Regions from separate parts of the Paenibacillus sp. E222 genome, predicted to be linked through region 4. Evidence: riboswitches for the same ligand, from Rfam matches in the RefSeq annotation. Region 4 holds a riboswitch; each other region holds the start of a gene.
The links. Region 4 has a riboswitch for cyclic di-AMP ahead of HW560_RS27835 (C40 family peptidase). Riboswitches for the same ligand answer to the same signal wherever they lie in the genome.
Positions count from the first base shown of each region.

Region 1: another riboswitch for cyclic di-AMP. It lies ahead of HW560_RS04855 (C40 family peptidase); the one in region 4 lies ahead of HW560_RS27835 (C40 family peptidase).
Region 2: another riboswitch for cyclic di-AMP. It lies ahead of HW560_RS19220 (3D domain-containing protein); the one in region 4 lies ahead of HW560_RS27835 (C40 family peptidase).
Region 3: another riboswitch for cyclic di-AMP. It lies ahead of HW560_RS31375 (HAD family hydrolase); the one in region 4 lies ahead of HW560_RS27835 (C40 family peptidase).

Region 1 covers NZ_CP058552.1:1,078,575-1,085,930, forward strand. Annotated here, with positions in the region: gene HW560_RS04840 (YwhD family protein) at 1-271, opposite strand, end outside; gene HW560_RS04845 (M1 family metallopeptidase) at 373-2,364, shown strand; gene HW560_RS04850 (hypothetical protein) at 2,375-3,217, shown strand; cyclic di-AMP (ydaO/yuaA leader) riboswitch at 3,469-3,606, shown strand; gene HW560_RS04855 (C40 family peptidase) at 3,610-4,080, shown strand; gene HW560_RS04860 (GNAT family N-acetyltransferase) at 4,481-4,975, shown strand; gene HW560_RS04865 (c-type cytochrome) at 5,126-5,485, shown strand; gene rbsK (ribokinase) at 5,825-6,811, opposite strand; gene HW560_RS04875 (4a-hydroxytetrahydrobiopterin dehydratase) at 6,857-7,153, opposite strand.
Region 2 covers NZ_CP058552.1:4,239,368-4,246,723, forward strand. Annotated here, with positions in the region: gene HW560_RS19200 (alpha-glycosidase) at 1-454, opposite strand, end outside; gene HW560_RS19205 (M20 family metallopeptidase) at 699-1,874, opposite strand; gene HW560_RS19210 (ABC transporter substrate-binding protein/permease) at 2,056-3,519, shown strand; gene HW560_RS19215 (amino acid ABC transporter ATP-binding protein) at 3,506-4,228, shown strand; cyclic di-AMP (ydaO/yuaA leader) riboswitch at 4,515-4,710, shown strand; gene HW560_RS19220 (3D domain-containing protein) at 4,713-5,369, shown strand; gene HW560_RS19225 (polysaccharide deacetylase family protein) at 5,504-6,292, opposite strand; gene HW560_RS19230 (prenylated flavin chaperone LpdD) at 6,440-6,784, shown strand; gene HW560_RS19235 (PspA/IM30 family protein) at 6,914-7,356, shown strand, end outside.
Region 3 covers NZ_CP058552.1:7,018,649-7,026,004, reverse strand. Annotated here, with positions in the region: gene urtE (urea ABC transporter ATP-binding subunit UrtE) at 1-146, shown strand, start outside; gene HW560_RS31400 (nitrogen regulation protein NR(II)) at 172-825, opposite strand; gene HW560_RS31395 (hypothetical protein) at 853-1,056, opposite strand; gene HW560_RS31390 (urease accessory protein UreF) at 1,329-2,075, opposite strand; tRNA gene HW560_RS31385 (tRNA-Leu) at 2,450-2,532, shown strand; gene HW560_RS31380 (glutathione peroxidase) at 2,679-3,155, opposite strand; cyclic di-AMP (ydaO/yuaA leader) riboswitch at 3,522-3,697, shown strand; gene HW560_RS31375 (HAD family hydrolase) at 3,815-4,213, shown strand; gene HW560_RS31370 (HAD family hydrolase) at 4,384-5,076, shown strand; gene HW560_RS31365 (Nramp family divalent metal transporter) at 5,224-6,519, opposite strand; gene HW560_RS31360 (organic hydroperoxide resistance protein) at 6,965-7,356, shown strand, end outside.
Region 4 covers NZ_CP058552.1:6,301,413-6,308,768, forward strand. Annotated here, with positions in the region: gene HW560_RS27820 (X2-like carbohydrate binding domain-containing protein) at 1-2,308, opposite strand, end outside; tRNA gene HW560_RS27825 (tRNA-Leu) at 2,641-2,724, opposite strand; gene pelA (pectate lyase) at 2,839-3,750, opposite strand; cyclic di-AMP (ydaO/yuaA leader) riboswitch at 4,210-4,341, shown strand; gene HW560_RS27835 (C40 family peptidase) at 4,347-4,811, shown strand; gene HW560_RS27840 (carboxymuconolactone decarboxylase family protein) at 4,917-5,246, opposite strand; gene HW560_RS27845 (hypothetical protein) at 5,364-5,582, opposite strand; gene HW560_RS27850 (hypothetical protein) at 5,705-6,034, opposite strand; gene HW560_RS27855 (xanthine phosphoribosyltransferase) at 6,133-6,714, opposite strand; gene HW560_RS27860 (YkvI family membrane protein) at 6,920-7,356, shown strand, end outside.

The sequences.
Region 1 (7,356 bases), 2.3 Mb from region 4:
CCTGTTCATTACGGTCCACAGCTACCCATACCAGCCATACCTGGCGCCCATTGGGTACGTCCTCACGGTTGGTCGAGAACTTGATGTTACGCTCTACCTTGCTCTTGGCATGCATCGCGCCAATATCGATCTTGGCTTCTCCGTTATCAATAATAACTGGAGACAGGTTGTTCAGATCAATGGAACCTGCACCGAAGCCTTTGTGTTTGCTCTTTGCACTAACGATATTCAAGGCAATCTGTTTTTTGCCGCTTTGCTCGTTTTGGTCCATGTTTATAGCCTCCAAGGGTTGATACAAATATTTTAACTAATAATCGCCCCAATGCAAACATATACATGCTGTAGATGCTTGTCAACGGGAGGTATTTAACGATGATTCCACGACGCGCCAAGAGCTGGCTCACCGCAATTATAGCCCTGTGTGTAGTTGCCGGGGGGATATGGCTTGGTCTGGGTTCCACACGCTCCATTCATTCTGACTTGCCTGCGCTCGCCCCGGAATCGGGCAAGCCTACGGCACCCGTCAAAACCCAAACATCTCCGGAAAGTATACAGACACCTACCGCTGAAGTGTTCAGCAACCGCGTAGTGGAATATCACATGGATGTGAAGCTGGTAGACGGGAATGTACTGCGAGGAACTCAGACGATAACCTGGACACATCCAGGTAAGAAAACCGTCAGTGAGCTTTATTTTCACATGTATCCCAATGCCTTCTCTTCTGCTGACACCACTTTTATGCAAGAATCCGGGGGAAAGCTTCGCGGTGATGTCATGCCCACGAACGGTTATGGTTCCATGCAGATCAAAGAAATGAAAACAGAGGACGGGCTTTCTCTCATGCATCGGATGCAGTATGTGCAACCGGATGATGGAAACATGAAAGATACTACTCTCATTAAGGTACGGCTGCCCAAACCCGTTAAAGGCGGTGAAAGCATCACGCTTCACACCCAATTTGAGGTCAAGCTACCGCAAATTTTTGCCCGCATGGGAACGGCAGATCATTTCGTTATGGCTGGTCAGTGGTTCCCTAAACTTAGCGTATATGAGCCAGTAGGCACACGAGGTCGAACGAACGAAGGCTGGAATCTGCATCAGTATCACGGTAATTCAGAGTTTTACGCCGATTTCGGTATCTATAGTGTGCGTATTCGGGTACCGGAAACATACAAAGTAGCTGCTACTGGATTCCCAACCCAGCAAGCGGTTGTGAAGAACGGCGAAAAAATATATCAGTTCTATGCCGATGATGTGCATGATTTTGCCTGGTCAGCCTCTCCTGATTTTGTTTATGCGGAAGAACCCTTCTCTGCTCCCAATGTGCCAGGTGTTCGAATCAAGCTGTATCTCGACCCTGCTCATGAGGATCTGAAGGAACGTTATTTCTACGCCGCCAAAGCGGCGCTATCCAACTATAGCAAGTGGTTTGGCCCTTATCCGTATTCCACATTGTCCATTGTTGTCCCGCCCAAATCGGGGAACGGCGCAGGAGGAATGGAATACCCTACCTTGGTCACCGCCTTCGGTGCGGACGATTCTACACCTGGTTACGATCTGGAACGCACGGTTGTGCATGAGATTGGGCATCAGTATTTTTACGGCATGGTTGCGAGTAATGAATTCGAAGAGGCTTGGCTGGACGAAGGATTCACCTCCTATGCAGAAGACAAAGTGATGGAACAGGAATACGGACTTATCCCGAATCTGCCTGTACAATCAGGTCTCATTACTTCTCCGGCTCCACTGACACAGAACTCCTGGAAGTTTGATTCCCAGAATCAATATGCAGCGAACGTATACACACGAGGCAAGCTTGTTTTACTCGGAATAGAACAACAGGTTGGTGCCAAAACGATGGAGCGTATTCTCTCGACCTATGTAAAGAAATACCGTTTCAAACACCCTACTTCGTCTGATTTTCAAAAGGTCGTGGAGCAAGTGACCCGTACATCCTGGACCGATTATTTTAATCAATATGTATATGGAGATGGCATGGCTGACTTTGCAGTGGAGAAGATCACCATCAATCCTATCCTGAAAGACGGTCAAACGTTGTACGAGTCGTCTGTAACAGTCCAGAAAAAAGGCAGTGAATATAAGAAGGTGCCTGTTCGAATTATGTTCGAAGACGGGAAAACCATGACGAAAGAATGGGATGGCAGCGAGGAGCGCATTACCTACAAACTGACCTATACTTCCCCTGTTTCCTGGGCTATGACTGATCCGCTGTACACCATTGTGCTGGAGAACCATCATATGAACAATTTTCTGAAAGCCGGACTGGATGAGCCAACCAAATCCCGCTGGAGCATGAGTGCAACCAAACTTATAGAAGCCATATTCGGAAGTCTGTCATGGTGAGGTGGATACAGTGAAAGCGAAAATACGTGAAGGCTGGTTTCTCGTCCGTCAGCATATGTTCATTGCAGCACTTTTATTTCTCTATCAATTAGTATGGGGATACTTTCTTTATCGAATGGTTCAGTCAGCTGTGGTCCCGCTGCTCCTGCGTTATCCTGACCCTGATGCAGGGGAACTCAGTACAATTTTATTCAAAATGGAGAGCCAACTCGGCCTGACAACGAATCCGGAGGTCCATCGCTATTTATGGATTTTAGGGGCTATGCTGCTGCTACGGATGCTGATTAGCCCTCTCATTCAGGCAGGGCTGCTCTACTCGCTCCAGCATTATAATCATTCGGAAGAGCGCATTCCATTCATTCGTGGCATCAAAAATTTGTGGAAACCGATGCTGTTGCTTTACACCATTCGTACCCTTTTGCTGCTGCTGCCTGCTTATTGGCTCGCACCAAAGCTCTATTCTATCTTTATGGAAGGTTTTCATTCCCTCCATCTGCTCTTGCCTGGTATTCCCTATGTTGCTGGTTGGATTGTATACGGGTGGGTTATCCATCATATCCTGCTCTACATGCAGTTTGGTATCTCAGCTCCTGATGGGGAAGGCGGAGCGCGTGGTACGTTTCAAGCTCTATGGATTGCACTACGCCAGGTCATCACTCTGATCGGCATCGCTGTCATGCTGGGCGGCCTTCATCTGCTGGTCTTTGGTGCCTTTACTTCAGCTTCATGGTTACTAACGGGTTTAACTGGTCTTATACTACAACAGACGTATCCACTTGCCCGGTGCTTGCTAAGCCTATGGAAAATATGCGCCCATTTCCGGTTATGGCAGTACAATTCGATCAAGGATTAACGTGCACGGTTAAAAATGGTTACCATCTCTATGTAAAGTTGTATTCATCAAAAGCCTTTAAACAAGCAACCTCGACCTTTCCCCGTCAAAGGTCGAGGTTTTTTTTGCTAATTTTGTTGTTAAACGTTGCCAAAGTGATATACCTCTGTTACAATAATCGCAGTGAGTTTTTAGTAACAACTTTGTAATCTTTACCTTCATATTTGTAACTACTTAAAATTTAATCGTCATTTCTTGATTTCGCAGGTGCATAACTAGCATAGCCAAATTCCTAGCACCTGGGAAGCGGGGGAACCAGTTATGGGTGAATTGATCTTGCAACAGAGGGATCATAGGGGACCTTCAACCGAATCCTTAAGCTAACCTCGCAGGCATTGGAAGGGGTATATCTCTTGTTTAAAAAGAAATTAACCGCAGCTGTACTTAGCCTCACATTTGCATTATCGCTTGGAGCAGGCAGCGCATTCGCAGATTCAAAAATGGACCAAGTCATTGATTCAGCAATGGGAACTACATACAAAAGCGGAGGAACAACGCTTAACGGCTTTGACTGCTCTGGGTTCACAAGTTATGTATTCGACAAGCTGGGTATTGATCTGGCTCGCCAATCGAGTTCACAATTCGACATGGGTGATTCGGTATCCCGTATGGAAATGAGACCAGGTGATCTGGTATTCTTCAATACAACGGGTAAAGGGGTCTCGCACGTAGGGATCTTTGTAGGGGATGGAAAGTTTGCACACTCCTCTTCTTCCAAAGGAGTTACCATCAGCGAATTAAGTGAAAGCTACTGGGCTAACCGCTATGTTGGCGCTAAACGCATTATGAGCACGGACGCATATGAGACATTGGCCATCGACTAGGGACAAGCTGAGCAACGTCATGCTGGAACAATAAAACTACTGTAACGAAGCATAATAGAACCGTCTGGTACATTCTCCGCAGGAATGGATCCGGCGGTTTTTTTGTGCTTCGTTTCCTTTAAAGCATTCGGGATAGCGATCAAACCTAAGTTTAAGTTTTTTAGAGCTATTTTCATTGCTTCGTCCGTGCTCTTATCATGTTTTTACCCATCCTACTATAATATAAACGAAATTACCGGAACTTTTGTTTCACTTTTTTTTCTAAAACGAGGACTTGCCAAATGAACGCCTCTTTTGTAGAGTGAAAACAAGCTTAGATATGGAATGACATATGGATATAGATATGGACAAATCAAAATCATTATCGCTTGTTCACAATGAGAGGAGCGTGCAGTTTTGTATGGATGAAGCCCCTGTGACGTTTCACGTTGTGCCCATGCAAGAAGAACATGCGGAGCTCATCTGCGATTGGCAGTATGACCCGCCTTATAATATTTATAGCTGGCTGCCCTGGGAGCAAATGAAAGCACTTGAAGTAGAATTCGGCGATCCCCAGCTACGGAAGGAACAATATGCGGTGGTGCTGGGAGAGGATGAGCAGATTTGCGGTTTCGCTCAATACTTCCCGCTTGAAGGTGTCACCCGCATTGGGCTTGGCATGCACCCCGATCGATGTGGCCATGGGCAAGGGAAGGCTTTTGTCTTGGCCATTGTGCAGGAAGCCATTCGCCGGAACCCTGCAAACGAAATTGATCTGGAAGTTCTGACCTGGAATGACCGGGCCATTCGCGTCTATCTCAAAGCCGGATTTGTTACGAAGGATACATACGAACGACAGACACCGAGCGGTTTGAAACCTTTTTACTGTATGGTCTATGAAGGTCCACGCGAATAAATAGTGCATAAAATCACCCTAAAAAGTCCCCGGTTATGTGATTAGTTCAAAAAATTACCACAAAATGCTATGATGTCACTACAGGTTCCGTTATAATGATATGGATAGTTTCAAGTTAGATGATCTTTCATTCTGGAGGGGACATAAGGGATGCACAAATGGATCATGAGCGGGGTATTTTTTGCAGCGTGCGCTTTAGCTATTGTACTAATGTTTACGCTTCCAGGGAAAGAGGAAGTTGCAGAAGAAGCGAAACCGACGATGCCACAAGTTACAATGGATGCAGGACAGGCTGAGGCACTGGTCAAAGCAAACTGTATTACCTGCCACGGTGATCAGCTTCAAGGGGGTATGGGCCCTAGTCTGCAGAAGATTGGTAGCCAGGACGATGTGGAGAAGATTTATACCACGATTGTCAAAGGTAAAAGCGGCGGTATGCCTTCGTTCAAAGACAAGCTGAAGGATGAAGAAATCGCGAATATTGCGATGTGGCTGGCGGAGAAGAAGTAAGGCTAGAAGACTAAGGCAGCGAATCATAGGATTCAGATTACACGCGTGTTAAAGCGAGGGACCCCAACCGTCCTTTCGCTCTCACGCATGCTCCAAGCCATCATCGCTCTGGATGCACCACGTAGTCGATCGTATTCCAGTGGTCGCTGAATTGATCAACTGTTCATAAGAAGAAGAGGCTCTTATTCCCCCTGTCGGGAGAGTAAGAGCCTCTTGGTCATATTCATGTGTTCAATGCGTAGGATGCTCCAGTAAGAAACATACGAGCCATGGCTATCCGGCTGCATAAGCGATCCCGATACAGCTGTCTATGACTCGTTCTAAGCAAAGCATCATACTTTACGGCGTCTTTGCCTGCTGCTCAGCCAGGAAAGCCTCCACTTCACGTGCGAACGGCATCCCGGACTGGGCGCCGAGCTTCGTCACGGACAGCGCAGCCGCGCCCATGGCGAAGCCAACTGCTGCGTCCAGCGTCTCTCCGCGCGCAAGGGCTACCGCCAGCGCGCCGTTGAAGCAATCGCCAGCGCCGGTCGTATCGACGGCGCTTACGGCGTAGCCGCGCGCACGGCACGCGCCGGCACGCCCTGCCTGTACGCGGCCGCCAGGCGCCGCCGCGTATACAGCCCCCTCGGGGCCGAGCGTCGTGACGACAGCGGCCCCGAGGGATGCGGCGAGTTCTACGACCGCCGCATCCACGTCTTCCGGCCGGAGATCATCCCGGCCGGTGAGCAGGGCGAGCTCGCTGCGGTTCGGCGTGACGACGTCGACGCACCGCAGGAGCTCCTGGGGCAGACCCGGCACGGCAGGCGCCGGGTTGAGCACCACCAATGCGCTGCCTTCAGCCGCCAGTTGGGCGGCGCGGGTGACCGCAGGCAGCGGGATCTCCAGCTGCAGCAGCACCGCTGCGGCTGCAGTCAGGCTTTTTACCGTATCCGCCTCTTCCAGCATCGCAGGCACAACCTGACCATTCGCTCCGGGAATGACAATAATCCGGTTATCTCCTTTGGAGAGCCAGATGGAGGCCGTACCCGTAACGGTATCATCCAGAATGCGAATCTGCGAGGCATCCGCCCCGCTTTCCGTCAGGCTGTGCAGTAGACGTTCACCAAACCCATCCGAACCTACCGCACCAATCATTGTTGTCTGTCCGCCCAGTCGTGCAGCAGCAACCGCCTGATTGGCGCCTTTGCCCCCGGCCAAATAGTGCAGTTCCTCCCCGCTCACCGTCTCGCCTTCCTCAGGGATGATGTCCGTCTTCACCACCAGATCCATATTGAGGCTGCCTACAACAGCAATAAGAGGTTTGTTCTGAATATCGTCTGACATGTATGCTTCACTCATTTCTGGTAGTGCGATAATAACCGATCCAGGTTATTCCGACCTCATTTTCTCAAAAGCCTCGTTATATTGCTCTGCTTCTTTAATATCTACAGATGTGATGCCACCTTCATCCCATGATGTGAGACGCAGTGTGACTGTTGTATAGTCAATCGTAATGAAAGGGTGATGATTGAACGCTTCCGAAATCGCTGCGACCTCGTCCACAAATGCAATCCCTTTCATGTAGTTGGAAAATACGAACTTGCGGACAATCCATCGTCCCTCTTCCAGTTCCCAGCCTTCCAGCCTTCCCAGATGAGCTTCGACTTCCTCTTGCGTAAAAACCATACGTTATCTTCCTCCCCATATGATGGCTCATCACAGACACCTGTCCATGCTGCCACCGAAACCTTTGGTGCTACCATAGCAACCCAAACGCATAGGTCCACCGCCCTGCGGTTCGCCCGTTTCATGACTATCATCTTACCACGGACAAGCCTCAAATTCCAATAGTACAAATGGCGCTAGATCCACTAACCATAAGGCTTTAG
Region 2 (7,356 bases), 2.1 Mb from region 4:
CTTCAGGGTTCAGGTCGGGATTGCCATTGGCAAACCTTTCGGTCATGATTTGGTAGAACACGGCTTCTTTGGCCCATTCGGGAACCTTAAACACATCGATTTCATGAATATAGGAAAATTCATAATATCCTCCGGTAGGATATGGCTGAGCATAATGAATTCCGTTATCAGCCAGATAAATATTTTCGGTACCAGCGGTAATGCGGAAGATGTATGTCAGGCGCTTGAATTTGGGCTTAACTGCAGTTTCCCAGTAATCAAACATACTGTCGGAAGCCGCTTTCTCCAGTTGAATTTCTTTATAGGTTCCATTCCAATCATATTTATCACCAGTCAGTGCAGTCACATATTGCACATCGTTTCTCTTCGTTCGTACACGCAGGTGAATCGTCGAGGGATTATAAGCATAGGCCCATTTATCGCGGGGAACGTGATACATCGCTTCGAGCAGCATGACAACACCTCCTGAACTCAAGATACAGTTATAGCTATAAATAACCAAGTTAGAGAGCATATGAACCATAAGTGCGGTCGCTAAATGTAAGAATTTCAACATTTTTCAATGTTTTCTTTTCACAGCATCTCCACCTTGTGTCCGTATATACGTACTTTTCAAAACAAAAAAAGGTGCCCCTTAAGACCTGAAATGCAGGTCATGGGGAACACCCTAGGTTAATATACAACAGTTCACGAAAAACTTAGCGACTCGCTTGCTTAAACTCTGTTTGAATGGTTTGCAGCAGCTCAGGCTGTGTAAGAACATCATAAGCAGTTGCAGCAATTGCCTTGGCTCCAAGGATCATACCATCCAGGGCCCGTTCCTGAAGCGCCAGATCACGGAATTCAATGGAATGAAGCGTATGAACTTCGTCCACAACACGGATATACGGATGGATTGCAGGACAACGCAAGGATACGTTACCGATATCCATGGAACCATGGTCGTTGCCACTGACGATCTCTTCTTGAGAAATGCCGAGTTCAAGCAGATTAGCACTGAATGCAGCAGATAACGATTCATTCGTGACCATCTCATCATAGGATGTCTCGTAATTGGATGTCACAAGCCGGCATCCGGTTTGCAGAGCAGAACCTTCCGCAATCTGAATTACACGTTGAGTGAGAATATTCAACTCTTTTCTCGTTGAGGCACGTACATAGAATTGAGCAGAAGCGTAGTCAGGAATGATGTTGGCTGCCTGTCCTCCGCTGTTGATAACCCCGTGGATACGAACCGTACTTTTCACTTGTTGACGGAACGCATTAATGCCATTAAACGTCTGGATAACCGCATCCAGGGCATTGATGCCTTCATGTGGACTTGCAGCAGCATGCGAAGATTTCCCATGGAATTCAAATTGTACGGCATCAATAGCCAGGGAGCTGCCAGATTTCTCATACGCGTAATAAGGATGCGCCATCAGTGCGATATCACAGTCATCGAATAAACCCGCTTCAGCCATAGGCACTTTGGCCCCACGTGTTTCTTCCGCTGGTGTACCGAACACTTTCAATGTTCCGCCCACTTCATCCAGTATGGACTTCAGACCTACCGCAGCTCCGAGGCTCATCATGCAGATCAGATGGTGCCCACAAGCATGACCGATTTCCGGTAGTGCGTCGTATTCACATAACAGGGCAATGGTCGGACCTGGCTTGGATGCAGCATACGTACCGATGAATGCGGTGTCCAAGCCCAGGACAGGAGCTTCTACGGAAAAACCATGGTATGCAAGCTCTTCTTTTAACCGGGCAGAGGCGAGGTATTCTTCATTCCCAAGTTCGGGATTCGCACCAATGTATGATGAAATCTCTTTAAAACGGGAAGCATATTGATCAATTACAGTGAAAATTTGTGTTTTGGTATGTGTCATGCTGGACTCCTTAAGCAAAAATGAAAATAATTCAATAATTATATCATAGTTGCGGTTATTTTTCAGAAACTAGTCAGGATTTGTAATGTCGAAATGCATTGCATAATCATGCATTCTACTTTATAATGACTCAGGCATCAACAACAGAAAGCATACAAAGTATTATAAGGGGAGAACAGGGTTGAAATTGATTAGTCGTTACACCATGATGCTGCTAGCTCTTGTGGTCTTGTTAACTACGGTTGCACCTGTTGCGTCGGCAACGGGAACTACAGGCAATTCAGGCAGTAAAAAGCTGGTGCTCGGTACAAGTGCCGATTTTGCACCATATGAATTCCATAAAGTGATTGATGGTAAAGACCAAATCGTCGGATTTGATATTTCGATTGCTAAAGAAATTGCTGCGGATCTAGGCGCAGAGCTTGTAATAGAGGATATGGGTTTTGACGGACTTCTTCCTGCGTTACAGAGTGGTCGTGTGGATATGGTCATCTCTGGAATGACGCCAACGGATGAGCGTAGACAAAGCATTGACTTCTCCGATACCTATTATAAATCCAAGCAAGTCATCATGATTCGCAATGCGGATAAAGATAAATATCCAACCATGGCTGATCTGGAAAATGAAAAAATTGGTGTCCAAAAGGGCTCCATTCAGGAAACGATTGGCCAGGGAATCCCCGGCGCAAAACTGACAGCACTTGATAAAATATCTGATATCGTACTGCAATTGCAGACCAATCGTGTAAATGCTGCAATCGTTGAGGATACGGTAGCTGCCGGTTACCTGGATGATGTGATTGGACTAGCTCCGGCTATTCCGGATGAAGAGCAGGCCGAAGCGGCAATCGGGATTCGTAAGGGCAATACGGAATTGCTGAATGCAGTGAACGGAACGCTCGAACGTCTGAAAAGCGAAAATAAAATCGATCAGATGGTCACTGAAGCAAGCCAGTTGATGGCAGACAAGGTGAAAAAAGATCAAAACATTTTTCAAGTGTTCTGGCAATACAAAAGCTTTTATGCAACAGGTGTGGGTTACACCCTATTACTGTCTGCACTCGGTGTAATATTCGGGGTAATTATCGGTTTGATCATCTGTCTGTTACGTCTGCATGACGTCTCAATTCTGCGTTGGATTGGAACAGCTTACGTTGAAGTTATTCGTGGTACACCAATGCTGGTTCAATTGATGATTATCTATTACGGGCTTGCCTTGACGTTCGGTATTACATTTTCGCCGCTTCAGGCGGGGATTATCACACTATCCATTAATAGTGGTGCCTATCTTGCGGAGATTTTCCGTGCTGGTATACAGGGTGTGGATCGCGGCCAACTGGAAGCAGCTCGTTCCCTAGGAATGGGCAGAGGTGCGGCCATGCGCTTCATCGTGCTCCCACAAGCGTTCAAAGCGGTGTTGCCGGCGATCGGTAATGAGTTCGTGACCATTATCAAGGAATCCTCCATTATCTCGGTTATCGGTATGGTGGACATTATGTACCAGGCAAGTGTGGTCAAAAATATTACGTATCAAGGGATGAATCCATTCCTGATTGCGGCAGCCATCTACTTTGTGCTGACGTTCATTTTGTCCAAACTGCTGGGTCGACTGGAAAGGAAGTTGGGTGCAAGTGATAGACGTTAGACAATTATATAAATCCTATGATAAGAACGAAGTGCTTAAAGGCATTAACGTAACGATTGGCAAAGGCGAGGTTGTCGTGGTCATCGGTCCGTCCGGATCGGGGAAAAGTACCTTTTTGCGTTGTCTGAACTTACTGGAGAAACCTACTTCCGGTGAGATTAACTTTGAGGGAGTTTCGATCACTGACCCGAAACACAACATTAATGCAACTCGTGAAAAAATGGGGATGGTATTCCAGCATTTCAATCTGTTTCCGCACAAAACGGTGCAGCAGAACATTACGATTGCTCCCATTAAAGTGAAGAAACAGCCTGCACATGAAGCGGAACAAATCTGTGCAGATTTGCTCAAGACGGTGGGCCTCTCTGACAAAAAAGACGCCTATCCAAATCAGCTGTCCGGTGGACAGAAACAACGGATAGCTATTGCAAGAGCGCTCGCGATGCAGCCGCATGTCATGCTCTTTGACGAGCCAACGTCTGCACTGGACCCTGAAATGGTGGGTGAAGTCCTGGATGTTATGAAGCGGCTTGCAGAGGGCGGCATGACCATGGTTATTGTGACGCATGAGATGGGCTTCGCACGCGAAGTGGGTGACCGCATCCTGTTTATGGATGGCGGGGTAATTGTAGAAGAAGGAACGCCTGCTGAAGTGTTCGGTGAGCCCAAGCATGCACGTACACGTGACTTCCTTGCTAAAGTGCTCTAATACATCCAAGTTATTCAGGATGAAGATCAGGATGAAATTGCAAAATCTATACTTTGGATGAGAATTTCATCCCCTCATACATCCCTGTCGACGACCCGTCGGCAGGGATTGTTTTGTTATGTAAGGAAACGCACGGATTAACATAAAAAGTAACGTTTCTGTCATCAGCGATATAAGCTCAAATAGACATTTTTTTGAAAAAAACCGCTTAGATTCAGCCATGATGTTGAAGTGAATTAGACAGATGGTAACATTTACTACGACTCTTGGTTACAAAATTGTGATATATTTGTTCCTGCCGAAACTTCCGGAGTTGGGAGTGCGGGGGATGTAACGATGCAGAGTGTGCTTGGGGAAGAATCATTTGCACACGGCTTGGGGTGAATTAGGGCTACATATATTTGAATGTAATTGAACCTATAGGGTGGTTTCCTCCATCCGAATCCGACAACTAACTTCGCAGGCATAATGAGGGAGGAAGACCATGATTAACAAGAAACGTATAGCCAAAACAGCAACAGCTTTGCTGACAGCAGCAATGCTCATTCAGGCCGTTCCGGCTCATGCTGATTCAGTTCATGTGGCCAAAGAAGGGGATACCTTCTACACCTTATCCAAACAATATGGAGTTGGACTTAACGCTCTGATCAAAGCGAACAATGACATTTCAGCTTACAACATTTATGGTGGTTTGAAAATTACGATTCCTGGTAAAACAGTGAACACAGCTTCGGCTGCAGCAGCTAAAACAATCACTACTGCAAGTCTTGACGTTAACGCGGATAGTAAAGTTGTACAAGCCTGGGGAAAAACGTTTGATTACAGCAAAGCGGTCGACGTAAAAGCAACAGCATACTCCTCGGATGCTTCCGAAAATGGAGGATGGGGTGCTGTGGACTACTTCGGTAACCCGCTCGAATTGGGCACTATTGCAGTAGACCCAAGCATTATTCCATTGGGAACTAAGGTACTGGTGACAGGTCATACACACCCAGGACTGCCCAAACAGGCATTTGTTGCTACCGCTCGTGATGTGGGCAGCGCCATTAAAGGCCATAAGATCGATATCTTTATTCCTGGCAGCAAACAATCCGTGAGCACATTTGGTATTCAGGATGTTGAACTTTACATTTTGAAATAAAAATCAAAGCGTAGCTGCACATCATCATATGTGATTCCAACTAAATCTAAATTAAACAGTAAAGGGTGTCCCTTAATCACGAGAATGTGATTGAAGGGCACCCTTTTGAATATCCGACTTCTGGATTCTTTGACCTATTTGCCCTTTGGCAGTTCCAGCATTTCGTCCAAAGTCACCAGCTCGTACCCGCGGTTACGCAATTCCTCGATAACTTCAGGCAACGCCTCGATGGAACCACTCAGCTTCGATCCGACACCGCCTCCTGCATGCTGAAGAACAATGGAACCCGGTTTGACGGCGGACAGGATGTTTTTTTTGACTTCCTCTTTGGAGAGGCCCTTCCAGTCCAGGGAATCGACATTCCAGTTCACAATGCTGTAATGCTGTTTGGCTGCCCATTGCAGCTGCTGTTCGTTAATGTCGCCATAAGGTGGACGTATCATTTTGGGTGTGTACCCCACCAGATCCCGAATAATATCCCCGGTATGTAAGATTTGTTTGCGAAATGCATTCATGGTCAGCTTACTGAACTCCGGGTGATTGTAGCTGTGATTGCCAACAATATGCCCTTCCTTCACCATGCGTTTCACTAAATCCGGATGTTTCTCGGCGCGATGTCCCACAATGAAAAACGTAGCCCGCACCTTGTATTTCTTTAGAATATCCAACACCTTCGGGGTGAACCGTGGATCAGGTACGTCATCGAAAGTCAGCGCGACCTTTTTTGTCGAAGGGCCATTCGTTTTGAATGTATCCGCATATTTCTGTCTGAGCTGTCCCAGCGTCAGCTGCTCCTCTTCGGAAGAATTAGACTTCGAAGCAGGTTCGGTTTGCGGGCTTGAAGAAGCCCATAACTGAGCAGGAGCGTAACTTCCTCCCAGAAGAATGACCATGATGGATAACATGATGAGGCGTATACGCATGTTAGTGCCTCCTTTTCCCAAATTGCGCTCTCTTTGGTATGCCCGGGGCCATCCGTATTTATGCATGTTGTGAGATGTTTCATTGCTGATTCAGAAAATCAAAGCCATAATTCCACCATATATATAGAAAAGGACAGGTGGAGCAGGATGAATACATACGACTTAAATTCCGTTCGGTTACAGGTGATCGAAGCAGGAGAAGATAAGGTTTTTATAGTAACAGGAGGCAGATCACACATTGGAGCAGTAGCGACTTTTTATCCAGATCGTGAACGGGTGAGTGGAGCTACGGTGCATATTCCAGGACATAAAGAACAAGAACTGTGTGAAAGACTGGCACGTAAGGCTGCCCTGCATTTAAAGGTAACCGTCACTGTGATTATGGGGATTCACTTTGACGCCATTACGCGGATGCAGATTGATGAGATTGTGCAGACTGCAGAGAAGCTGCTTGATGAGGAGCTGTGCCAAACGGGTCGACTAATTCAATAGTTCGATGTAAGCAAAATAGGCTAAAATCGTTTTTTATGATTTTTTTTGTTAAAATTGAAACGAGTAGAACATTGCCACGTATGTATGATTATATACAAGGATGAACTATCGACTAGGAGGAATACCATAATGTCCATTTTCAAACGATTACGCGATTTAACCATGTCTAACATTAACTCTATTATTGACAAGGCAGAAGATCCGATCAAGATGACGGATCAATATATCCGGGATATGCAGGAAGATCTTGAAGATGCGGAGAAAGCTGTTGCTGCACAGATTGCCATTGAGAAGAAATTCAAGCAGCTGTTCGAAGAACAAGAAGCTCTCGTGAAGAAACGTGAGGAACAAGCACATACAGCAGCACGTGCACAGAATATGGATTTGGCCCGTCGGGCACTGGAAGAGAAAAAAGTCGCTGAAGAGAAGATGGCCGAATACAAAACAAGCTATGATCAAAACAAGGCTTCTGCCGATAACCTTCGTGGCAAGCTGGACGAAATGCGCAAACAATTGACTCAAATGAAAAATAAACGCGAAACATTGGTTGCACGCTACAACGCGGCAAAAGC
Region 3 (7,356 bases), 720 kb from region 4:
TCTCCATTTTGCTGGTGGAACAAAGCATTGATTTTGTACGCGGTGCTGCAGATTATATCTATGTAATGGACAAAGGGGCAATTGCACTGCAAGGAACACCGCGAGAGCTGGATATGTCGCAGTTTGAGCACCACCTGTCTGTGTAGCTTGGGTTCTTGGTGTAGGGTGAGTTCAGGAACGTTTGTCCAGAATGTTGGAGTATTTGGGATATAGTCTTCGTATGCAATCCGGGCAGATATCATGGGTAAATTCGGCATGAGTGTGCTTCTCCAAATAACTCTCAACAGAGTTCCAGCTGTCCTGTTCATCCTTAATTTGTTTGCAGACAGCGCAGATGGGAAGTAGTCCGCGCAAAGTACGCACTTCAGACAGGGCCTTCTTCAATTGGCGTTCTGTCTGTTTCTGTTCGGTCACATCCGTGTGTGCAATCAATGCGAGATCAGACAGCAGGGATGGGTCGGCCTGAATCAATGGGGTGAGTTCCAGGCGGAACCACCGCTGTTCGTTGTTGATAGTCCGAACGGAGATGTCGTATGTATAACTGTCTTTAAAAGGTGCAGTGATACGTTTTAACTCCTGAACAATTTTCGCATTCTTTGCTTTCTCCTCGCGGAATGTCCACCCCTCTACAAGGTGAAGGTAATGAGGTGGTTCAGGTGCTGTTCTTGAGGGGCCTGCTACGCTTGGGTTGGGAAGAAGTTGCCCGAGTCCGTGTTGCCAAGCGGTGTTGCAGCTTCGAATAATCCAGTTGTGGTCGACGATGATAAGCTGGTGCTGCATGGACTGGAACGATAATCTCTCCAGATCGGATATTAAGTATCTCATGAAATGAGCTCCTCCTTGGCAGAAATCTTATCTTAAATCATCTGGAATTTCCAAAATGTCAGCGACCTGGTTCCTGAACCGGGTTGCTTTACGCGTGCCGTGAATGAGATTGGACAGACGGTATGGCGGAATGCCATACTGTTCGCAAAATGTCTTTTGGTCGACCTGGAGTTCGGTTAGTCGTCGTTTGATGGCCCATCCGAAAGGAGTCACAGGTTTCTTTTTGTTCAAAAGGGTTCACCCCTCGTTGGAATGTAGTGTTCAGCTGGTTATTCTTGGTGTAAAGTATATAGATATGCGAGCTGTATGTTTTATTATATACGTATTTGCGTCATCTAACAATTAAAAAAGACGGAAATAAGTGTATTTTAATATGAAAAATGGCGTAAATACGTTAAATAGACAAAATAATTGACATAGAAAACACGCCAGCAATGAGGTTGCGGCGTGTTTTTTATATATTTTACTGCGTGAGGACGCGGGTATGAAGGGGAGGGGGTAGATTAGGCTCGGTAGGCGTGAAGCCCTGCTCCAAGCATGTGAAAGCTTGGGAACAACGTTTTCATGGACATTGAGGTTGGTTGTACCAGTCCATCGGCAGCGGAGGCGCTGACGGTATGCCATTCATGTTCCAGGTCTGCGGCCAGGCGAACCAGCAGGTCCTGGATTGTATCGGTATGAAGAGGAATTACTTTGGAGGCTTCGGTTATGCAGGCACTCATGGCTGAATGCAGATAACCAAGGACCGCCTCCTCGACAGGGATTTCGAGGTGGTGGTTAATCCAGGCGTGAACAGTGGAGAGGCAGCCGACGGATTCATACTTAGCCAGGGTGTGTTCGAGGTGGCTAAAATCAATCCAGGGGTGGAGTGCACGAGCTAGCTTAATCAGTCGTTTGCCCATTGTGGTCGCATGTTCTCTAAGATTGACTGGGGTGCGCTGGACATGGACGAGCTTGTCGATGAGGGCTGTACGCCACGCGTCATTGTGATCTGCGGCGGTGTATATGCCTTTAATCGCCATGCCTTCCAGACGCACGATGCTGGGATGCAATTGGCAGCGCATGAATGATTCGAGATCTTCAGCACTACGAATGGTACCTTCCGCGATATGGGCATCCATTCCGAAGGAATGGGTGAAGCCTCCGACCTGGATAGAGGAATCAAGCAGTTTGACGTAATCGAGCAGCTTATTCCCACGGTTCACAATCTTTCGCCTCCTACGTTCGTTAAATGTTATGTTAAATAACATTTATACTCCTTTTTGGTTCGTTTTATGTTTGTAAATCCGAATTATATGATATATATATTCACATAAATATCCGCTTTTTGTCAATAGTTTCTTGGTTGTTTAACTATAAAATCTATTTAATGTTATTTTATATAACTTTATAAGTTATGTTCTACTGAGAGAATATGAAGAGTGGTCATAAAGAAAGTAGAGTGATCAGCCTAATCGGATATACAAACGAGATCAAATTTAATCATATGCACTTCGTAGGAGAAAATGACGAGATTATACGATTTATGGGAGGAAAAGCGCAGTTAAAATAATATTAATAAAAATGCTTTACTTTTAAACATGAACCGGGTATAATCAATTCTGTTGCCGATTATTTACGACATGCGGTCGTGGTGGAATGGCAGACACGCTATCTTGAGGGGGTAGTGGGTGTATACCCGTGGAGGTTCGAGTCCTCTCGACCGCATCATAAGAACGATTAAGAAGAAGCTTCCCGTATGGGGAGCTTCTTTTTTTGTGTTTTTTACAGTAACCGGGTCCGAAAAAAAAGGTCATCCGATTCCCCTGAATGCATGCTCATGCTGTCTGCCGGGGTGGGATGGCCTTTACTTGTTATTTAAGCAATGCTTTGATGTCTGCTTCAATTTTATCAGGTGTTGTTTTGGGAGCATACCGCTTCACAACACGACCGTTCTGATCCACAAGGAACTTGGTGAAGTTCCATTTGATGGCTTTGGAGCCGAGTACGCCCGGTGCTTCTTTGGTAAGATGCTGGAATAGAGGGTGAGCGCTTGAACCATTCACATCAATTTTCTCAAACATCGGGAAGCTGACACCATAGTTCATCTGGCAGAACTCAGCAATATCGTCAGAGGAGCCCTTTTCCTGTGCAAACTGGTTGCTTGGAAAACCAAGAACTTCAAATGGGGAGTCTTTAAACTTGTCCTGAAGTTCTTGCAGACCTTTGAATTGAGGTGTAAGGCCGCATTGGCTTGCTGTATTTACGATAAGCAGTACTTTGTCACGATAGTTGGACATTTCAACTTCCTGACCGCGAAGGGTGTTTACTTTGTAGTCGTAGACTGACATGAAAATCGCCTCCATCTCATTTTCTTATATCCTCTATTATATTGATTGCAATTAAATATTGCAAAATTTATATTGCTTTTTTAACTCCATTTCAAGCTGTCGTGTATGATCTGTGACTGATTTGCTACCTTATTTTCGCTAGAGAGAGAATTAGAGAGCTTTGAAGAGATGGGTAGAGAATGGATGTGTTGTAAGCGCTATTATTGATGTGAAATGGCAAAAATCCGTCGATTCGGTGATCTGCGCAGACTTTACACCAATATGGCACGGGTGTATGATTCATATCGTAATTCCAATTTAAATTAAATTTTACATGAAAAACGAAACAAACGATAATATCGCTCTGATTATGATGATATAAGAACGATGTTTTAATCGCTGAGTTTCCATTCATTCATGGGTGGGAAACGGGGGAACCAACAGGATGAACTGTCCAGGACAGTGGGCATCCATGGGGTGAATTTTCCGGTGACAGCCGGAAATAGGGCGACTCTCGCGCCCGAATCCGTCAGCTAACCTCGTAAGCGTTAAAGGGAGAGGCAACAAGCCGTACGCTGGTTCATAGTGTCTTTTTGCTATGGATTATTGAAGAAGCGTCCGGGAGGCCTTGGTCCCCCACGCTTCTTTTTTGTTGTCTTTTCACGCCAAGGGAGGAACGAATGATGGATAAAGAGATGATCTTAGTGACTGCTCCAAATGAAGCAGGACGCAAATTTATCAAATTGCTGATGTACAAAAAAATGCCTTTTGCCGTTCTGACTAACAGTGCAGGGGAAGAGCGCAGGCTCCGGAGAATCGGTGTAGAGCATGTCATTCGCATGAACACGGCTGCAGCTCAGAAATGGTTTTTGCCGCAAGGTAGTGTCGGCAATGTTTTTATTTTTGAAAATAGCCTAAACCTAACCTGTCGATATTTGCAGATCTGCCGATCCTGGACATCCAAGTCCCTGTGTGTGATTACCGAACAAAGTCATCCCAAAGGGATCTATCGGGGAATGGGAGCAGACCGTATTGTATATTCCTTGAATGGGGAAGTTGGATTTCTGCTTAATGGCTAATGGCTAGTGGCTCGTACTATTCCTGTGATTGATCCAGTGTCAGCTGCCTGTTATAATTGAAATCATGAATAAAACGGATTCTTGAGGAGACTCATGCATGATGGTGGGTCTTCTTTTTTATGGTTTGGGAAATAGGGATAATTTCCTGTGGCTAACGAGGAGGAATAGGCGTGCCGGATGTACGTGGAATACAATGGTTGTTCTTTGATGTGGGGGATACGCTTGTGGACGAATGGGAGCCGGTAGATGATATTATCGGTCAGTTCGTTCGTGAAGCTTGTGCGCTTGGTTATCAGGTGGAGATGCAGACGGTGCGAGACATATTTGCGGCCTCCTACCGAAATTACGAGCAATGGCCGATGAAATTGGCTATTCGTACTCTGATCAGCGATGAGGGGCACCGGGAACAGATACAGGAGAAGCTGAAGTTCCGCAAAGAGCTTGAGCGACCCTTCCCGTCAGCCGACGCTGTTCTTCAGACGTTGTCGCAGCACTATAAGATTGGTATCATTGCCAATCAGAGCCCGGGGACGGAAAATCGACTGAATAGCTACGGCTTGCGCAAGTATGTGGATGTGCTGGCCTGTTCGGCTGAAGAAGGAGTGTCCAAGCCTGATCCTGAATTGTATGCTGTAGCGTTGAAACAGGCGGGATGTAAACCCGAGGAAGCGGTCATGATCGGCGACAGGATCGATAATGATATTATTCCAGCTAAGAAGCTGGGTATGCACACGATCCGGATTTTGCAGGGTTATGGCAGGTTCCAGCCGGAGCTTGCGGATGCAGAACGTCCAGACTGGACGATTAAATCACTGGAGGAGCTTCTTCCATTGTTGATGGTAACTCAGAATTCAGACAACTAAATGAAGTGCGTTTTTTAAGATCCGGTTAGTATGGATCAGGTTAATGCTCAAACATATAAAAGGAAAGGCTGATCGTCTCAAGGGATACGTTACTTGAGTTGATCAGCCTTTTTGAGTTAGACAAAATACGGCGTAGTTCCATGTAACCTAGAACAACATAATGGTCTGGATAATCAGATACACATTCAGGACAACGATAACCCCAGCGATGATCCAGGAGATGATTTGGAGCCACGGCTTGTTGACAAAAGCCCCCATGCTTTTTTTGTCACTCGTAAACATCACCAGTGGAATGACGGCAAAGGGAAGCTGCAGTGACAGCACAACCTGGCTCAGAATCAGCAGTTCCTCTGTTCCGTGCTCTCCGGCAATGGCTGTTACGATAACGGCCGGAATGATTGCAATCAGACGTGTTACCAGTCGACGAAGCCACGCCGGAATACGAATGTTCAGGAAGCCTTCCATTACAATCTGTCCGGACAACGTGCCGGTGAGTGTTGAGTTCTGGCCTGAAGCCAGCAGGGCTACACCGAACAGGATACTTGCAATGGTGGTACCCAGAAGTGGTGTCAACAGATGGTAAGCATCTGTAATTTCCGCGACCTGGGTCATGCCTACACTATGGAACACGGAAGCTGACAGAATCAGGATGGCTGCATTGATAAACAGGGCCAGCGTTAAAGCGATGGTTGAATCCATGGTAGTATAACGAATCGCTTCTTTTTTACCCTGAGGTGTCTTTTCAATCTGACGGGTCTGCACAATGGAAGAATGCAGATACAGATTATGGGGCATCACGGTTGCGCCAATAATTCCGATGGCGATATAGAGCATGGCTGGATTTTGCAAAATCTCGGCACTGGGTACAAAACCATGCATGACGCCGCCCATATCCGGTTTAGCGAGAAACAGGTCAATCCCGAAGCAGAGGGCGATGGTAGCCATCAGCACGATCACGAGCGATTCCAATGCGCGGAAGCCTTTATTTTGCAGCAAAAGAATGACCAGTACATCGACAGCGGTAATAATGACGCCGTACAACATGGGAATGTTGAACAGCAGCTTGAGCGCGATGGCTGAACCAATAACCTCGGCAAGGTCGGTGGCTGCAATCGCAAGCTCACACAAAATCCATAACATCATGACTACAGGCATGCTGAATCGTTCGCGGCAGGCTTGCGCCAAATCCCGTCCTGTGACAATCCCGAGCTTGCCAGCAAGAGACTGCAATACCACAGCCATTAGATTTGATATCAGAATAACGGACAATAACGTATAACCGAACTGAGAACCACCGGCAATATCCGTTGCCCAGTTCCCGGGGTCCATATATCCAACGGCAACCAGGTAACCAGGTCCAACAAAAGCAAGGAACTTTCTCCACCAAGCAGCGTTCTGAGGCACCTTCATGGAGCTGTGGGCTTCCCCGAGAGATGGGGCCATACCCGCAGCCAATGGCTCATTTGAAGGAGTGTTGAACGGATTTTTTTTACTCATAATATAATCACCCGACTTTGAAGTATTGATATTCTATATGAAGAGGAACGGTGTCATTCCTTTGATTACATTTGAACATTGAAACCAAGATCTTAAAAGGGTAATTAAACGACTTCACATATGTCTGAACGTTTATGTTGATACTTACATTGTACTCCTTCAATTATTTTTGTCTAGTGCAACTTTTGTGTAGAGGGACAAAATTTAGCAGGAGTAAATGTGCCTTAGTATATTACCCAACCCTAGATAAATTACCTGAGTTCATCCCAAATGCATGAAAATAAAAAAGTTGTAAAAGCTGAATAAGGATTAACAACCGTTTCAAAATGAGCCAGAAGTTTAAATTGAAGTGTAGGCATCAAAAATCTTAAAGGTAAAGGAGAGATTCTTAATGGAAGCTTTATATACAGCAACAGCGACAGTTAAAGGTGGACGTACAGGTTCGGTGGCTTCTTCGGATGGCGTGCTCAAGCATGATCTGAAAATGCCAAAAGAATTTGGAGGCGCCGGTGGTGAAGGAACCAATCCTGAGCAGCTCTTTGCAGCGGGATATGGTGCATGTTATGAAAGTGCTCTTGCCAATGTGGCACGCAAAGCGGGCGTGAAGTTGGAGAATGTGGTGGTAACCAGTAATGTATCCATCGGCAAAGATCCTGCGGATGATGGTTTCCAGCTGTCTGTACGTTTGGATGTGAGCATGCCTGGCGTCGATCACAGTCAAGCAGAAGATCTTGCTCGTAAGGCACATGATTTCTGTCCTTATTCCAAGGCAACTCGCGGCAA
Region 4 (7,356 bases):
TTATGGCCGGATCGTCGTTATTGATCAGGACATAACGAAGGCCCGTTGTATCTCTGATTTGAACAGCAAGAGTTTGCGGATCACCAGCGCTGAAATTGACAACAAAGTCGGTTGTTCCTACAGGCAGTTGGGTGAGATATTCTTTCTTGATGTTCAGTTTGTCATCGACCACCGTGTAGTCGTCTTCACTGAGCATTACTCCGTCATTTTCAATGCCAGTTAGTGTATTTCCGTTCAATGTGAGCGTGACAGTAATGTCCTTCTGTTGTTCTGTTGCCTTGTCAAAGTCAGCAGAAGCCGGACTAATGGTGCTGTTATGATCTCCTGTAGGAATTTCCCTTGTTACTCTAAGCGCATCCAGCAGCATATACTGGCCCGATTGTTTGACGACTTTCAAGGTATGCGAACCGTTAGTCAAACCAGCAGCGCTATACAGTACCTGTTGCACTTCTCGTTCATCACTGGTATAAGCGCTAACCGTTTCAGGCGTTCCATCGTCGAGTGTGACTATCATGTCTCCCTGTTCTTGATCCTTCTCCGTAAGCAGGTCAATGCCTGTGCCCGTGAAGGTATATTCAAAATAATCGCCGTCATTCTCAGTAAAATGTACATCTTCCTTGTAATCCCCGAAATTTCTCCCGGAACTTGAACTCCATGAACCCGTGTATTGAATATTGCTGTCATCATCATTAATGTACACCACATCGGTAACAGCAGCCGCATCAACGGAAGCAGGATTTGCTACATTTTCTGCGTTCGCGATTAGGTCATCACCGGCTTCCAAGTCAGCTACTTGCTGCGTATTCATATTGGCTGGACCAGTGGTCGTTGAGGAATCCGTAATGGCGATGCTCAGATCCTGTCTGCCATCGATTTGCTCCTTGCCTCCATTACGCTTCCAATCCCCACTATAGCGCATGCCCGTATCATCATCATTAACGGCTGATGTGCCGCTCAGTGCGGTTACCTTAAGCATCCGGGAAGCATGGGGTTCCAGTACGCCGCCACTGAATTCATGATTAAAATTCCCCAGTTCGGAATGGCTCCAGAGATCACGGACCGAAGCCGGACCTTCGAGGCCAATATCACTCCATTTCACTTTGACCTCGGCACTCCGATTGCCCAGATTGAACAGAGCTACGTTGTACGTACCATCTCCGTTATTCGCATACCATACCTGCTGTTTGGTGTCCATGGAAACGGGATGAGCTGGACGTCCGGCCTGATTGACCGCAATGACCTCATCATTCGTCAGAAGCTCCAGCCCATAGCTGTCAAGCCTGGTCAGATCATTACCTGTATAAAGCGGTGCTGAAGAGATTGCCCAGAACGTCGTCGCGGTCTTCCGCTCGTCTCTGGTCAGACCATCCATCGAGCCATTCCCGACATTCAGGGAGTCAAAATCGTTCCAGCCTCCAGGACCTGCATCACGCCACCAGATGGCTGCTATGGGGAATAAGCGTGAAATACTCGACCATTCTGTTAACCCCTTACTACTGTCGTAGGCTTCAACATCCCAATCGATCCTCCAGCCGTTCGCATACTTTTTCCAGAAGTCCACGTAATTATGGTCAAGCGCCCAGGAAAGCTCATACCAGATATTATTTCTGTCCAGGGCTTTGGACCATGCCTCTACATCACCGCGTGCATCCCGGCTCAGGTTATTAATCCCTGATCCTGGCGTCACACTGTCGAATTTGACAAAGTTGATGCCCCACTCGCCAAGAAGATCCGCGATGGAGTCAATGTACTTCTGTGAGCAAGGGTTCGAAAAATCAATTTTGTACGTGTACGAATCCCAAGCATCCATAACAACGAGCGGTTTTACCGCAATATCCTGCATACGACATGCCCCACCCGTTCCATACACCTCAAGATTTTTTTCATAAGCGGTGATTGATAATCCCGGAATGAGATAGATCCCGATCTTCTGTCCGTTATTATGGACATAATCGATGACCTCCTGAAATCCATTTGGATAAAGAACAGTACTCGGAATAGGACGGCCGTATTCATCTTCATCACCGTTCCAGCCTGCATCAATATTAATGTATTCATATCCATGGGCTTGCAGCTTCTCGCGCATGGCATCCGACTGCTTCTTAATACTCTCGGCCGACGTCCAGTTACCCGCCCCGTCATATACCTGCATGCTGTAACTGCTCCAACCCATATACGGCTTCTGGGCCAGACTCTTATCTGCTGCTTGTGCCACATTGCCGCCTGTCGTTCCCATAATCCCGAACTGCACCACCGCAATCATGAATACCATGAAACACATTGCCATCCTTTTTCCGATTCGTTTCAAATTATCCCTACCCCCTCTGAATTTGGTCATTCAAATCCCTGTTGATAGCGCTTCCATACGAGAAGAGAATAGTAGATGAAGGATGCTCAGGATAGGTACATTTCGGTATTTTACGTACATTAAACCTGAAATACAGGGGCAAACCGTCACATAACGAACACTTTTCCATTTTTGGATAAATAAACAAAGATCAACTTCTTCTTTGCTCAAGTTGAAGGAATAGTTGAAAAAACATTCAGGATGAGCAACCGCTCTGATCCGTAAACAGATAAAAAAGGTTCCTAGAGTGGCAGCAATGCCATTCTAGGAACCTTTCTTCGTGTTGCACATGATGCGGTCGAGAGGACTCGAACCTCCACGGGGGTTAGCCCACACGGACCTGAACCGTGCGCGTCTGCCAATTCCGCCACGACCGCGTATATCTTATCTCCGAGAAATTATATCGCGGCGACAATAAATACTATATCATGTGCAGGTAATTAGTGTCAACAAAAAATTATCCTCTTCTCATGTGTAAAGCATTTTATAAATTAGATCTTGGAGGGCCAGTTGCCGTACCAGGCATACCCACTTCTTCTTTCCTTATCGATATCGCTGAGTTTGTATTTCACAACCCCATCACGTCCTACGAAGATTGGTTTATCCGTTCCAATTTCATAGAAACGTGCCCAAATTGGCGCTGCACCTGAATCTGCAATGAGTTGGCTGTCTCCGTTTTCTCTGACATACTTGTAACCAGTAATTTTAACTTTGTTGAACCAGGCTTCTGCCGCTTTGATGGAGGCAGTAATTTTGGAGTTAGCCGGTCTAGTTTTTAAAAACTTCACAATTGTACTGCTCTCTCCAGCACTCAGAGAAGGCACTTCATAAATCCTAGCGCCTGCAGGTTTAAGGGTACTGGAATCATGCTGCTGCCCCCATGCAGTCAGTTTACCGTTCGCTACAACCTGTGTATTGAGAATAGCCTCTACACCTTTGGCAACTGATTTTTTACTACGATCTGCAAGAGAGCTGTCGATGAATGAGAAATCTCCTTTACGTGCACCTACTTCATCCAGCATGTACATGACATTAATCATGGCATCGTCGTTGAAGGTGATGTGCTTGTGATAACCGGAGCTTTGGTATACCTGTGGCCAACCCCCATTGGAGTACTGCATATTCAGCAAAAAGTTGATTCCTTTGATGGCAGCAGCCGAATAACGCGGATCATTCGTCTTTTTGAATTCCTTGGCTAACCTTCTAATTTCTGAGTATGTAGCTTTGTTATCAATCGTAGATTTGGCCCACTCACCACTTGTTTCTTTGTAATCCTTCTTCCATCCCCCGTCTGGATGTTGATTCTTCAAAATGTCCGAGATACTTGCTGTCGTTCCAGAGGCGTCTGCAGCAGAGACCTTAGCAGCAGGCTGAAATACCATTCCGACAACGGAGAAAACCATTGTACATGCCTATAACCAAAGATGCAAACCTTGTTTTTGCCTTCAACATAGATTAGAAACACTCCTCAATTCATTTTCTGCAAACTGTTCCCCTGCTAATCTATCCCCCTTATATTTGTTTTATAATCAAACTATTTCTTTTAATCCAATAAATGGAATGTACAAAAAGAATTCTATGCAAAAAGATGAATTTTGTCAATATTTGCAACAACATGTAACAAATTCTTTGGACAACCTATAATTATCGTCTAATTGGATGTGAGAAAGCCAATAAATTGTCCAATTTCTCTCCTTCTGAAACAGTAGTTACTTTTTTGTCATTTATTAGAACCCATCATTCGAGTTATTTCTACATAAAAAGCGATAATTCCGTTAACATTGAGATGATAAGAAGGGTTCAAGATCGGTTTGACATTTTCGCATTTATGCAATATAGTTTCAAAAGGTTACAAAAACTTAATTATTCATTTGCCGAGTTTCATGTTTGAAAACGGGGGAACCATTTTGGGTGAATTATTCTTATACATAGGAAATATAGGGAACCTTCTACCGAACCCTTAGCTAACTCCGTAGGCATCGAAGGGAGAACAACAATTTTGAAAAAGCTTATCATTTCTATTTTTGGAGCAGCAGTTCTATTTACATCCGGTGCAGCAAGCACAGAGGCAAGCAGTATTAACACCGTCGTTAACAACATGACAGGCATTCCTTACAAATGGGGCGGCACGACACTCGCCGGGTTTGATTGCTCTGGATTTATGAGATATATTTTCAACAAATATAGCATTGAATTACCACGTACTTCCCAGCAGCAAGCGAAGGCCGGAACACCGGTATCCAAAGCTAATCTGCGGACAGGTGACCTGGTATTCTTTAATACGATGGGCAATGGCATTTCTCATACAGGTGTATATATCGGGGGCGGACAGTTCGCTCATGCTTCCAGCAGCAAGGGTGTCAGCATCACCCAATTATCCAATCCATATTTCAATGATCGTTATGTAACAGCACGCCGGGTAACAGGTCAGTTTATGTATAACAAAATGCTGGGCAAAATATAAGTTTGATTGGAAATAGCGCAAAGAGGAGGCTCCGGGTGAATCCGGGACCTCCTCTTTGTTTTGGGACTTTTGTTTACAAATCCGCTGTGCTGTAGACTTCTATACTTAATGTAGAGCCTTCTGTACTCTCATTGCACCTTGAGACAACGCATGGCCTCCGCCTACGGCTCCAGCCACAGCCACCGTCTCCATAATCTCCTGATCGGTCGCTCCTTTGGCACGCGCCTCTTCCACATGGTAAAACGTACATACCTCATTGTTTGCAAACAAACCAATGCCCAGCGCTATCAGCTGTTTGGTCTTGGCATCAATCGCCCCTGCCTGAAAACATTCTCCAGTGAACTCATGATAAGACTTAACCACAGCTGGCAGCACGTCGCTTAATTCACCAATCTGATCTTTATAGGCATGAACCTTATCATTCATTAATGTCATGGTTACCGCACATCCTCTCGGCTGATATGTTACAAGCTCTCACTGTACCTATCATTTCACCCGAGAGGTGCAATTATGCCAAAACACCCATGGTAAATGAACCTAAAAACACACGTCCTATTCTTCGAGCAGACTCTTACGTGGCTCGCTGAACAACTGATACTGATAATTCCGGTCCAGCTTGACCACACGACGATTCTGACGGCGAATGAGCACCTGCTCCCCGTCCCAGGCAACCACAATGCCTGTCACATCATTGGACTGAATCTCGTCCCGTACTACCCTTACTTTTTCACCCGATAAACGCAGTGCATCCAATTCTGCATCACTGATCATATTCATGGCGCCTACTTTCCCAAAAAATTATTTACAAAAAGAGACCTAAATGAAAAGTCATTTAGGTCTCACGTGACTGTATTGGACTGTCATGTCATTCGAAAGTATGTCCCGACTGAAAGTTACCGCTGCGCGTGCTCTTTGCTGTCGTTCTTCTCAAACCAAAAATCAAGCACTTTGGCGGACATCACACGTTCTTCAAGGTACTCCACTTGATGCGGTGTAAATTGTTCTTTCCAAGAGAAGGACAACTCTTCGCACAAGCCTACAATCGTCAGCAATTCTGACCAGGCAACGTAGCGTTTGTACCAGAAAAATTGAGGATGTTCAATCATATAGGGATAAAGGTCATCGAATTCCGTATGTTTACAATCCAGGGCACGCTCAAAATGTACTTTCGATTCCGCCAGCTTATCAATAAAAAATTGTTCTGTTGCCGGTTGGTTACCCATGGTGTTGCCTCCTCTCCCTAACATAACCCCATTATAAATGAAATCAGCGGTCATGCAAAGGCATTGTTATAAAAATAGGCACTTTTTCCTTTAAAAAGTCACAATTCGTTATCGTCAAATTGCACGGTGCCATCGTTCAAAGAACGAATACGCACCAACGCTTCAACCGGAATGCCCTGCTCACGAATGGTGCGCGCTCCGGCCTGAAAACATTTTTCGACCACGACACCGAATCCAACCAGTTCCGCACCCGAACGTTCGATAATTTTGATGACACCACGAGCAGCATCGCCATTGGCAATGATATCGTCAATAAACAAAATACGGTCATTCTCATGAATATACTCACGGGACACCATAATATCCGTTACAATCCCTTTGGTAAAAGAAGGCACTCTTTCACAGTAGGCATCGGGGTCAGCCAAAAGTGTTTTTTTGCGACGAGCAAATACCAGCGGAACACCCAGTTCATGTGCAGCAGCAAAGGCGACCGGAATCCCGGAAGACTCCACTGTAATGACCCGAGTTACACCACTTTCACGAAAACGAGCGGCAAATTCCCTTCCCATTTCCATCGTCAATGCAGGATCAATCTGGTGATTCAGCAGACCATCCAGCTTCAGCACCTGATCTGACATGACTACGCCTTCTTGTAAAATTCGTTGTTTCAAAACTTCCATAATTTGACCTCCCAAGCCGTTCCTATGACGTAAAAGTATCATAGATCCCGCTATCAGTTCAAGCGAAATTGCCTTTGCTCTTGTTCAGAGCATGTTAAATGACCCTTTGCCATACTTCAATTGTCATGAGTTTGACGGGTCAAGCATACCTTGTACCATGGCACCCGCATGTCCAAACTATTCAGGGGCCTGAGAGGGGAAACGCATGAAACAGGCATTTCGGGTGCTGCAGATCGCATTTACATACATTGGAACGGTAGTTGGAGCCGGCTTTGCAACAGGGCAGGAGATATTGCAGTTTTTTACCCAGTATGGCAAATGGGCCACCATTACCATCGGCTTATCGACCATGCTCTTTGTCTGGTTAGGTACAAAAATGATGCTGATTGCCCATGATACCGGCTCGCGCTCATACGAAGATCTCAACAAACATCTATTCGGCCATAAAGCAGGAAACTGGATTACCTGGGTTACCCTTCTGATCCTCATTGGAGTAAACAGTGTCATGCTGGCAGGAGCAGGGTCGGTCTTTGTAGAGCATCTGGGACTTCATTATCAGACCGGACTGATTGTCACCCTTATCGGTACTTATCTGCTGCTTGGACGGGGCATTCAGGCCATTCTGCAAATGAACAGTATCGT